Regions from separate parts of the Ruminococcus sp. 1001136sp1_2201st1_G3_2201SCRN_220225 genome, predicted to be linked through region 1. Evidence: predicted binding sites of a transcription regulator. Region 1 holds the regulator's gene; the other holds the start of a gene.

Region 1 (4,622 bases):
GTCCTTAAATCCGATCCTGGTCATGCCTGTATCAGCAGCCAGATGGATCAGACCTTTTTTGCCCGCTTCTTCAGCAGCTTTGTTAAACTTCCTGGCGGTCTCATAATCACAGACGGCCATGCGCACATCATTTTCGGCAAGTTCTTTATAATATTCTTCAAATACCAGCCCCAGGATCAGAATCGGCCTTGTGATCCCGGCTCTTCGAAGCTGTAATGCCTCCTGGGCTGTAGCCGCAGCAAATCCCCATATATAATCAAATTCCTCAAGCATTCTCGCAATAGGTACTGCACCGTGACCATATGCATCCGCTTTGATCACTGCGATGATCTTTGTACCCTCTTTTATGTTCTTCTTCATCTGTTCAAAATTATATCTGATTGCGTCAAGAGAAATCAATGCTTTGATTCTGCTGTATTTTTCCATAACATTTTCCTCGATTTTCTAAATTTATCAGAGCATGCCCCAAAAGGCGTTCTGCAAAATGTACGTCACAATTCTCATTCTTTACTCTGAACTTCTGCCAGTTTCAAAACTTCCGGCAGGGCTTCGATCATATCCTTCGCCGTCATGCCGTGAGATCCTTTTTTCTCTCTGGCAATATCACCGCAAAGACCGTGAATGTATACTGCCAGGGCAGCTTTATAGGAAAGCTCCTGTTCTTCCTCACAGCTTAAATACATGCAGAGAACAGCTGCGATAATACCGGAAAGTACATCTCCGCTTCCTGCTGTGGCCATTCCCGAATTACCAGAAAGATTCAGATACAGCTTTTCATTCCGGTCAGTCACTACTGTACATGCGTCTTTCAGTACCAGAACACCGCCACTTTTCTCTGCATATTGATAAGCACGGGCTACAGGGTCTTCCTTTAGTTTTGATACATCCAAGCCGCAAAGACGGCTCATCTCGCCCATGTGGGGTGTGAGAATGGTCTGTTTCCCTATGAATTTCATCCATTGTGGATGCATTGCCAGAATATTCAGACCATCTGCATCCAGTATAACAGGCTTTCCTGCTTTTGTTCCGTTTTCCAGGAACCAAAGCATTCTTTCCTTTCCTGAGCCTTCTGTTCCAAGCCCTGGACCGATCACCAGCACATCACACCAGTTTAAATTTTTCCTATTGGCTTCCTCATCAAATTCGCTGGTCAGCATTGCCTCAGGCAAAAGGCTCTGTAAAGGAATCCGGTTCTCTTCCACAGTCTGGATCTTCACCATCCCGGCACCTCCATGAAGTGCTGCACTGGCACTCAGGCAGGCTGCTCCGCACATTCCCTTCGAACCCGCTACAAGAAGGACCTTGCCAAATGTTCCTTTATTTCCCCATGGTTTTCTTGCCGGAAGAGTTTTCACGTCAGATTTTTCCATATGCCAGGCAGCCTTGCTTGCAAGCTCACTGCCATCACGGTCCCGGTCATAAATCCCAATATCCGCCACCACAGTTCTGCCAGCATAAGCTCTTCCCGGATACAGACAAAGTCCACGTTTTTTATATGCAAATGTTACGGTAAGATCTGCCTCAAAAGCAGTTCCAAGAACAGCTCCTGTATCTCCATGAATGCCAGACGGAATATCCACCGCTGCTTTATACGCAGGAGCTTCATTCATATGGTCAATTATCTCTTTGTAATTCCCGGTAATCTCCCTGGAGAGTCCAACGCCGAAAATTCCGTCTACTATAACAGTATATTCATCCCATACAGGGTTATTCATTACCGGTACCTGGTAGCTCATGGCAATATCCCACTGATGTCGGGTTTCTTCTGTCATTTTATCCGGATTTCCTGCAAGATAAATCTCAGAACGGATTCCCGCCAGATGCAGAAGTCTTGCAATGGCAATGCCGTCACCTCCGTTATTGCCAGATCCGCAGACGGTCAGAATCCGTTCTTTTTTCAAATTAGCAGAACCGTTTTTCTTTTCCAGATATTTCCGGATCTCTTCTGCTGTGGCAAGTGCCGCCCTCTCCATGAGAACCAGGGAGGGAACATGCATATTATGAATAGTGCCATGGTCAAGCAGCTTCATCTGACTGCAGGTTACAACTTTTTTCATAAGGCCACTCCTAATGCAAAACTGCCGCCCGGTCTCCTGTAAATCCTTCAGCGAGACAAGCAGCAGTCCTCTTTGACTTTTATTCTTTGTTTTCTTTATGTTCGTTACGATACTGGCTTAAGTTGTAAGACAGTGCCATCAGACTCTCGGACAGATGAACGTTCTCTACGATCACATCCTCCGGGGCGTCAAGATCTGTATGGGCAAAATTCCAGATTGCCTTGATTCCATTGTCAATAAGAACCTTCGCCATCTCCTTAGCCTTATTCTTCGGCAGGGTCAGAATGGCAATCTCCACCTGATTCTCCCTGATAAATTCCGGGAGACTGCTAACCATCTGGATCTCGATCCCGCGAACGGAAATCCCCTCCAAAACCGGGTTTACGTCAAAAATCCCTACCAGACGGAAGCCACGTTTTTCGAAGTCTCCATAATTGGCAAGTGCCTGTCCCAGATTACCTGCACCCAGGATGATCATGGGATGAATGGTGTCCAGTCCCAGTATTTTACCAATTTCTGTATAAAGATATTCTACATTATATCCATATCCCTGCTGTCCAAAACCGCCGAAATTATTTAAATCCTGTCGGATCTGCGAAGCAGTCACATGCATTTTTTTACTCAAGTCGTTGGAAGATATACGTTCCACCTTCTCTTCCATCAGCTCCCCCAGATAGCGATAATATCTTGGCAATCTCTTAATTACCGCCTTTGAGATCTCTTTTGCATCCAAAATGTTCCCCTCCTTGTTTCCGCTGCCTGTAATTTTCCGCTAAAAACGCATCGCGGAACATTACCTGTAATCGGCAGCCCGCGTAACACTATGTCAATTATACCGAAATGTTATTTTCTTGTCAATTAAAGTTGTGCAGAATTACAAATTTTTGCAATTTTTTTTGTGATTTGACAATTATTCTTTCAAAAAATAAATTTTTCAAGTATAATATACTATTGAACATTCTAATAATGCTGTTTCTGTGTATACAGAACCGCCTTTTTAAGGAGGAACTTATGATTTTATCATGTCAGAGCATCTGCAAATCTTTTGGGGAAAAGGTAATCCTGCAGGATGCTTCTTTTCACATAGAAGAACGGGAAAAGGCCGCTCTCATCGGCAATAACGGTGCGGGAAAAACGACTCTTCTTCGTATTATCATGGAGGAGATTTCCGCGGATTCCGGTCAAGTGGTCATTGCCAAGGATAAGAAGATCGGTTATCTGGCCCAGTACCAGGATATCCACGGTCATCACACCATTTACGAAGAACTGATGACCACCAAGCAGTACATTTTGGATATGGAGGACAAGATCCGTTCTCTGGAACAGGAAATGAAATACGTAGCAGGCGACAAACTTGAGAGCCTGATGAACAGCTATACCCGCCTGACGCACCAGTTTGAGCTGGAAAACGGCTACGCTTATAAAAGTGAAATCGTAGGAGTTTTAAAAGGTCTTGGATTTGAAGAAGAAGACTACGGCAAACAGATTGAGAACCTTTCCGGAGGTCAGAAAACCCGGGTTGCACTTGGCAAGCTTCTGATTTCCAAACCGGATATTCTCCTTCTGGACGAGCCTACCAACCATCTGGATATGGAGAGCATCGCATGGCTTGAGACCTATCTTCTCAACTACCCGGGTGCTGTATTTATCGTTTCCCATGACCGTTATTTTCTGGACAAGGTAGTTACCAAGATTGTGGAGATCGAGGCTGCCCAGATGAGAATGTACGAAGGCAACTATTCCGCTTATGCCCTGAAAAAAGCGCAGCTGCGTGACGCCCAGTACAAGGCTTACCTGAACCAGCAAAGAGAGATCAAACATCAGGAGGCTGTTATCACCAAGCTCCGCTCCTTTAACCGTGAGAAATCCATTAAGCGTGCTGAGAGCCGTGTAAAAATGCTGGACAAGATCCAGCGTATTGAGAAACCAATTGAAATTGATAACCAGATGCGTATTTCCCTGGAACCACGTTTTATCAGTGGGAATGATGTACTTACTGTAGAAGGACTTTCCAAGTCTTTCCCGGGACAGACCTTATTTACCGATATTAATTTTGAGATCAAGCGCGGAGAGCGTGTGGCTCTGATTGGAAACAATGGCACTGGCAAGACTACAATTCTGAAAATTCTCAATGGAATCGTAGCAGCTGACGCCGGACGGTTTGCCCTTGGCTCCAAGGTTCAGATCGGTTATTATGACCAGGAGCATCATGTTCTGCATATGGAGAAAACTATTTTCCAGGAGATATCAGACACGTATCCGACTCTCACTGAGACTGAAATCCGCAATATGCTGGCTGCTTTTCTTTTCACAGGAGATGATGTGTTTAAGCTGATTTCCTCTCTCTCCGGTGGTGAACGCGGCCGTGTTTCCCTGGCGAAGCTGATGCTCTCAGAAGCCAACTTCCTGATACTGGATGAGCCTACCAACCATCTGGATATTGCATCCAAGGAGATTCTGGAGGAAGCACTGAACAGCTACACAGGAACTGTCCTCTACGTTTCCCATGACCGTTATTTTATTAACCAGACTGCTACCCGCATTATGGATCTGACCAACCAGGCC
Region 2 (4,622 bases), on a different contig from region 1:
GGCGGAGTTGGAAGCGTTACAACATCTGTCCTGGTTGGACATGTTGTAGAGGCTGCTATGCGCAAAGTGAACGCTTAATAGTTAATTGGTTTTGAACTAATAGAACGATGTACCTGAAGTACATCATGTGTACAAGCGGAAGAAAAACTCTTCAGAGTAAAAACTGGAGAGTTTTTTTGTTGCAGAAAATTTTGTTGAAATCCTTATTGCGGCAAAAGTTTGTTTTGCTATTACAAAAAATTTGCTTTTCTCAGTAAGATATTGTACTATAGAGGGTACAGATATATGGAGGTAACTCACTATGGGAAAAGTGATGGCAGTGAACATCAGTGTTAAAAGAGGAACTCAGAAGGTCAATGTGCACACTGTAAAACTGATTGAAAATTATGGACTGGAGAATGACGCCCACGCAGGAAACTGGCATCGTCAGGTCAGCCTTCTGTCTTATGAAAAAATAGAAGAATTTAAGGCAAAAGGCGCACCGGTAAAGGATGGTGCTTTCGGGGAAAATCTGATCGTACAGGGATTTGACTTTAAGACCCTTCCAGTAGGAACCCGTCTGAAATGCAACGATGTGATTCTGGAAATTACGCAGATTGGAAAGCAGTGTCACAACGGTTGCGAGATTTTCAAGATCATGGGAGATTGCATTATGCCCCGCGAAGGTGTTTTTGCCAAAGTAATCAAAGGCGGTGTGATCTCTGAGGGAGATGAAATGGTTTATGCTTGACAGATACGGAAGAAATATTGATTATCTGCGGATATCTTTGACAGACAGGTGCAATCTCCGCTGTATCTACTGTATGCCGGAAGAGGGAATCCGTCAGATTCCAAGGACAGAACTTCTTGATACAGATGAAATCGTGAGAATCTGTAAGGCGGCCAGTGAACTTGGGATTTCCAGAATCAAACTGACAGGAGGAGAGCCTCTTGTCCGCAGAATCTGCACCCCATTAGTAAAAGAGCTGAAAGCCATTCCCGGGATCTGCCAGGTTACACTGACCACCAACGGAATCCTTTTGGGAGAACAGCTTCCGGGCCTGATGGAGGCCGGTCTGGATGCCGTAAACATCAGTCTGGATACTTTAGAAGAAACCACATTTCGCAAAATCACCCGCAGGGATGATTTTCACCAGGTTTTAAAGGGACTTAGGGCAGCACTTTCCTACCCTTCCCTGAAAGTGAAATTGAACTGTGTCCCCACTTTTCAGTCGGACGAGGAACTTTTACAGGTGGCAGCTCTTGCAAAGGAGAATCCTCTTCATGTGCGTTTCATTGAAATGATGCCAATCGGTCTGGGCAAGGAGTTTACAGCCAGGGGAGAGGAACAGATAAAGTCTGTTCTGGAAAAGGAATATGGGTCAATGACACCAACGGAAGAAAAGCTTGGAAATGGTCCCTGTCATTATTATACCCTTGAGAAGTTTACAGGCAGGATCGGATTTATCAGTGCCCTGTCCCACAAATTCTGTGACAGATGCAACCGTGTAAGGCTTACTTCTACCGGATTTCTGAAAGGCTGCCTGCAATTTGAGGACGGAGCAGATCTGAAGGTTTTGCTTCGAAGTGGTTGTTCTGATGGGATGCTTAAAGAAACGATAGAAAAAGTCATTTATGAAAAGCCTGTAGGCCACAATTTTCAGGAACATAAGAAGGGAAACGAAGAATCCCACATCATGGCTCAAATCGGTGGATGATTTTGAAAAATAAAAGAAAACACAATTTAGAAAAGTCGGATTTGCTGTTGTATCATTTGTACAACTTAAGCAATCCGGCTTTTTGTATATTTCAATATAATTCCAGATACAAAATTGTGCAAAAATATTGTTAATAAATAAACTTATTCATATTTGCTTGCCAAAATGAACAAAAAAATATATAATTTCATTACAAAAATAGTCATGTCTGTTAAAAAATACGCAAAGCCGGAAGCTTTGGAGGACGGGGACAAAAGACCTGGAGGCATCTGGCAAGTAAGGAGGTTAACAAAATGGTAGATCAGTCATATTACAAGAAAGCAGATGAGATTATTGAGCATTATGAGCGGTGTGCTGCCTCATTAATCCCTATCATGCAGGATATCCAGGCGGAATATCGGTACCTGCCTGCAGAACTTCTGACCTACGTAGCCGGACAGATCGGCGTTACTGAAGCGAAGGCCTTCAGTGTTGCAACCTTTTATGAGAACTTTTCTTTTGAACCTAAAGGAAAATACATTATCAAGGTATGCGATGGCACAGCCTGTCATGTAAGAAAGTCAATCCCGGTTAAAGAAGCATTCATGAAAGAACTGGGATTAAGCAATAAGAAGCATACCACAGATGACATGATGTTCACTGTGGAGACTGTATCCTGTCTTGGTGCCTGCGGGCTTGCTCCCACCTGTATGGTGAATGAAGAAGTGCATGCCAAGATGACACCGGAGAAGGTAGTAGAGCTTATTAACAGATTGAGAGGTGAGAACGGATGAGGATTAACAGTAAAGAAGAGCTGCAAAGCAAAAAAGCTGAGATCGAACAGAATATCCAGAGCTTCACATGCCGTGTTCTTGTCTGTTCCGGTACCGGATGTATGGCTTCCGGTGCTCAGAAAATCTATGATGAGATGGTAAGACTCTGTGAAGGTATTGATGGTGTAGAGATTGAAATGCAGAAAGATATCCCTCACGTAGGCGTTATCAAGACTGGCTGCCAGGGTCTTTGCGAGCTGGGACCTCTTGTAAGGATTGAACCATACGGATATCAGTATGTACATGTTCAGGAGGAGGACTGCCTGGAGATCGTGGAGCGAACTGTACGCCTTGGACATCCTGTAGATCGTCTGTTTTACCGCCATGGAGATGAAATCTGTCCGAAGCCTGAGGATATCCCGTTCCTTAACCGTCAGACCAGGATCGTTCTTGAAAACTGTGGTAAGATTGACGCGGAATCCATTGACGAATATATTGCAGCAGGCGGTTTTTCTGCTCTTGCCAAGGCAGTTACAGAGATGACTCCCCAGGATGTAATTGATGAAGTTACCAGATCTGGTCTTCGCGGACGCGGAGGCGCCGGTTTCCCGGCTGGTAAGAAGTGGTCACAGGTAGCCAGACAGGCTGAGAAAACCCGATATGTAGTATGTAACGGTGATGAGGGTGACCCGGGAGCATTTATGGATGGTTCCGTTATGGAAGGCGATCCGTATAAGATGATCGAGGGCATGATCATTGCCGCTTACGCAGTTGGCGCTGAGAACGGATACATATATGTTCGTGCAGAGTATCCTCTTTCCGTAGCCAGACTTCGTCTTGCTATTTCCCAGGCTGAGAAATATGGTCTCCTTGGAGATCATATCCTTGGCAGCGGTGTGAATTTCCATCTGCATATTAATCGTGGTGCAGGAGCTTTCGTATGTGGTGAAGGTTCTGCCCTTACCTCTTCCATTGAGGGAAACAGAGGTATGCCTCGTGTAAAACCACCTCGTACTGTCGAGAAAGGTCTGTGGGGCAAGCCAACTGTATTAAATAACGTTGAGACTTACGCAAATGTTCCGAAGATTATCATACAGGGTGCTGACTGGTTCCACACCATCGGAACAGAGGGAAGCCCGGGAACCAAGACCTTCTCACTGACCGGAGCAATTGAGAATACAGGTCTTATTGAAGTTCCAATGGGAACAACACTTCGTGAGATTATTTATGATATTGGCGGCGGTCTGAAGAGCGGTGCTGCATTTAAAGGCGTTCAGATTGGCGGACCATCTGGCGGATGTCTTGTAGAAGACCAGCTGGATGCTCCTCTTGATTTTGATTCTGTAAAGAAGCTTGATGCTATTATGGGATCAGGCGGTCTTGTTGTCATGGATGAGAATACCTGTATGGTAGAAGTTGCCCGTTTCTTCATGAGCTTTACCCAGCGGGAGAGCTGTGGAAAATGCGTTCCATGCCGTGAGGGTACCAAGCGTATGCTGGAGATCTTGGAGAAGATTGTAGCAGGCAATGGGGAGATGTCTGATCTTGACGAGCTGGAAGAGCTTGCCAAAATGGTTCAGAGCATGGCTCTTTGCGGACTTGGAAAGAGTGCACCTCTTCCTGTCCTCAGTACCATGAAGCGTTTTCGCGAGGAATACGAAGAGCATATCCGGGACAAGAAGTGCCGGGCAAAGGTCTGCACAGCACTCCGTCAGTTCCACATTAATCCGGAATTCTGTATCGGCTGCGGAAAATGTGCCAAGAACTGTCCTGCCGGGGCAATTTCCGGCAAGATTAAATCACCTTATCATATTAATAATGATGTATGCATCAAGTGCGGCAGCTGTAAGGATAACTGTAACTTTGATGCAATATATGTGGAAATGTAGGGAGGACAGATTATGGGTACAATGACGATTGACGGCAGAAAAGTCGAATTTACAGATGAAAAAAATGTCCTGACCGTAATCCGCAAGGCAGGCATTAATATTCCTACACTTTGTTATCACTCAGAGGTTTCCACTTTTGGAGCCTGTCGTCTGTGCACAGTAGAGGATGACAGAGGAAGAACCTTCGCTTCCTGTTCTGAGGAGCCAAGGGATGGAATGGTAATTTATACAAACTCAGGTAAGATCAAAAAATACAGGAAACTGATTGTGGAACTGCTTCTCGC

Evidence for each region. Region 1 encodes Rex, which represses fermentation and respiration genes when NADH is low (regulators of the CRP and FNR family bind a similar motif). Its sites were predicted from a motif close to ATTGTTAANNNNTTAACAAT; they were not measured.
Region 2: a site for Rex is predicted at 1,824-1,843, ahead of AB5642_RS19045 (NAD(P)H-dependent oxidoreductase subunit E). Genes of this name have one in related genera too.

The regions. Positions count from the first base shown of each region.
Region 1 is NZ_JBCOME010000053.1:7,508-12,129, reverse strand. Features, by position in the region: gene alr (alanine racemase) at 1-426, opposite strand, end outside; gene AB5642_RS15525 (NAD(P)H-hydrate dehydratase) at 501-2,057, opposite strand; gene AB5642_RS15520 (redox-sensing transcriptional repressor Rex) at 2,137-2,790, opposite strand; gene abc-f (ribosomal protection-like ABC-F family protein) at 3,069-4,622, shown strand, end outside.
Region 2 is NZ_JBCOME010000091.1:1,815-6,436, reverse strand. Features, by position in the region: gene AB5642_RS19060 (bifunctional 5,10-methylenetetrahydrofolate dehydrogenase/5,10-methenyltetrahydrofolate cyclohydrolase) at 1-78, shown strand, start outside; gene AB5642_RS19055 (MOSC domain-containing protein) at 302-730, shown strand; gene moaA (GTP 3',8-cyclase MoaA) at 723-1,697, shown strand; gene AB5642_RS19045 (NAD(P)H-dependent oxidoreductase subunit E) at 1,991-2,470, shown strand; gene AB5642_RS19040 (NADH-quinone oxidoreductase subunit NuoF) at 2,467-4,338, shown strand; gene AB5642_RS19035 ([FeFe] hydrogenase, group A) at 4,351-4,622, shown strand, end outside.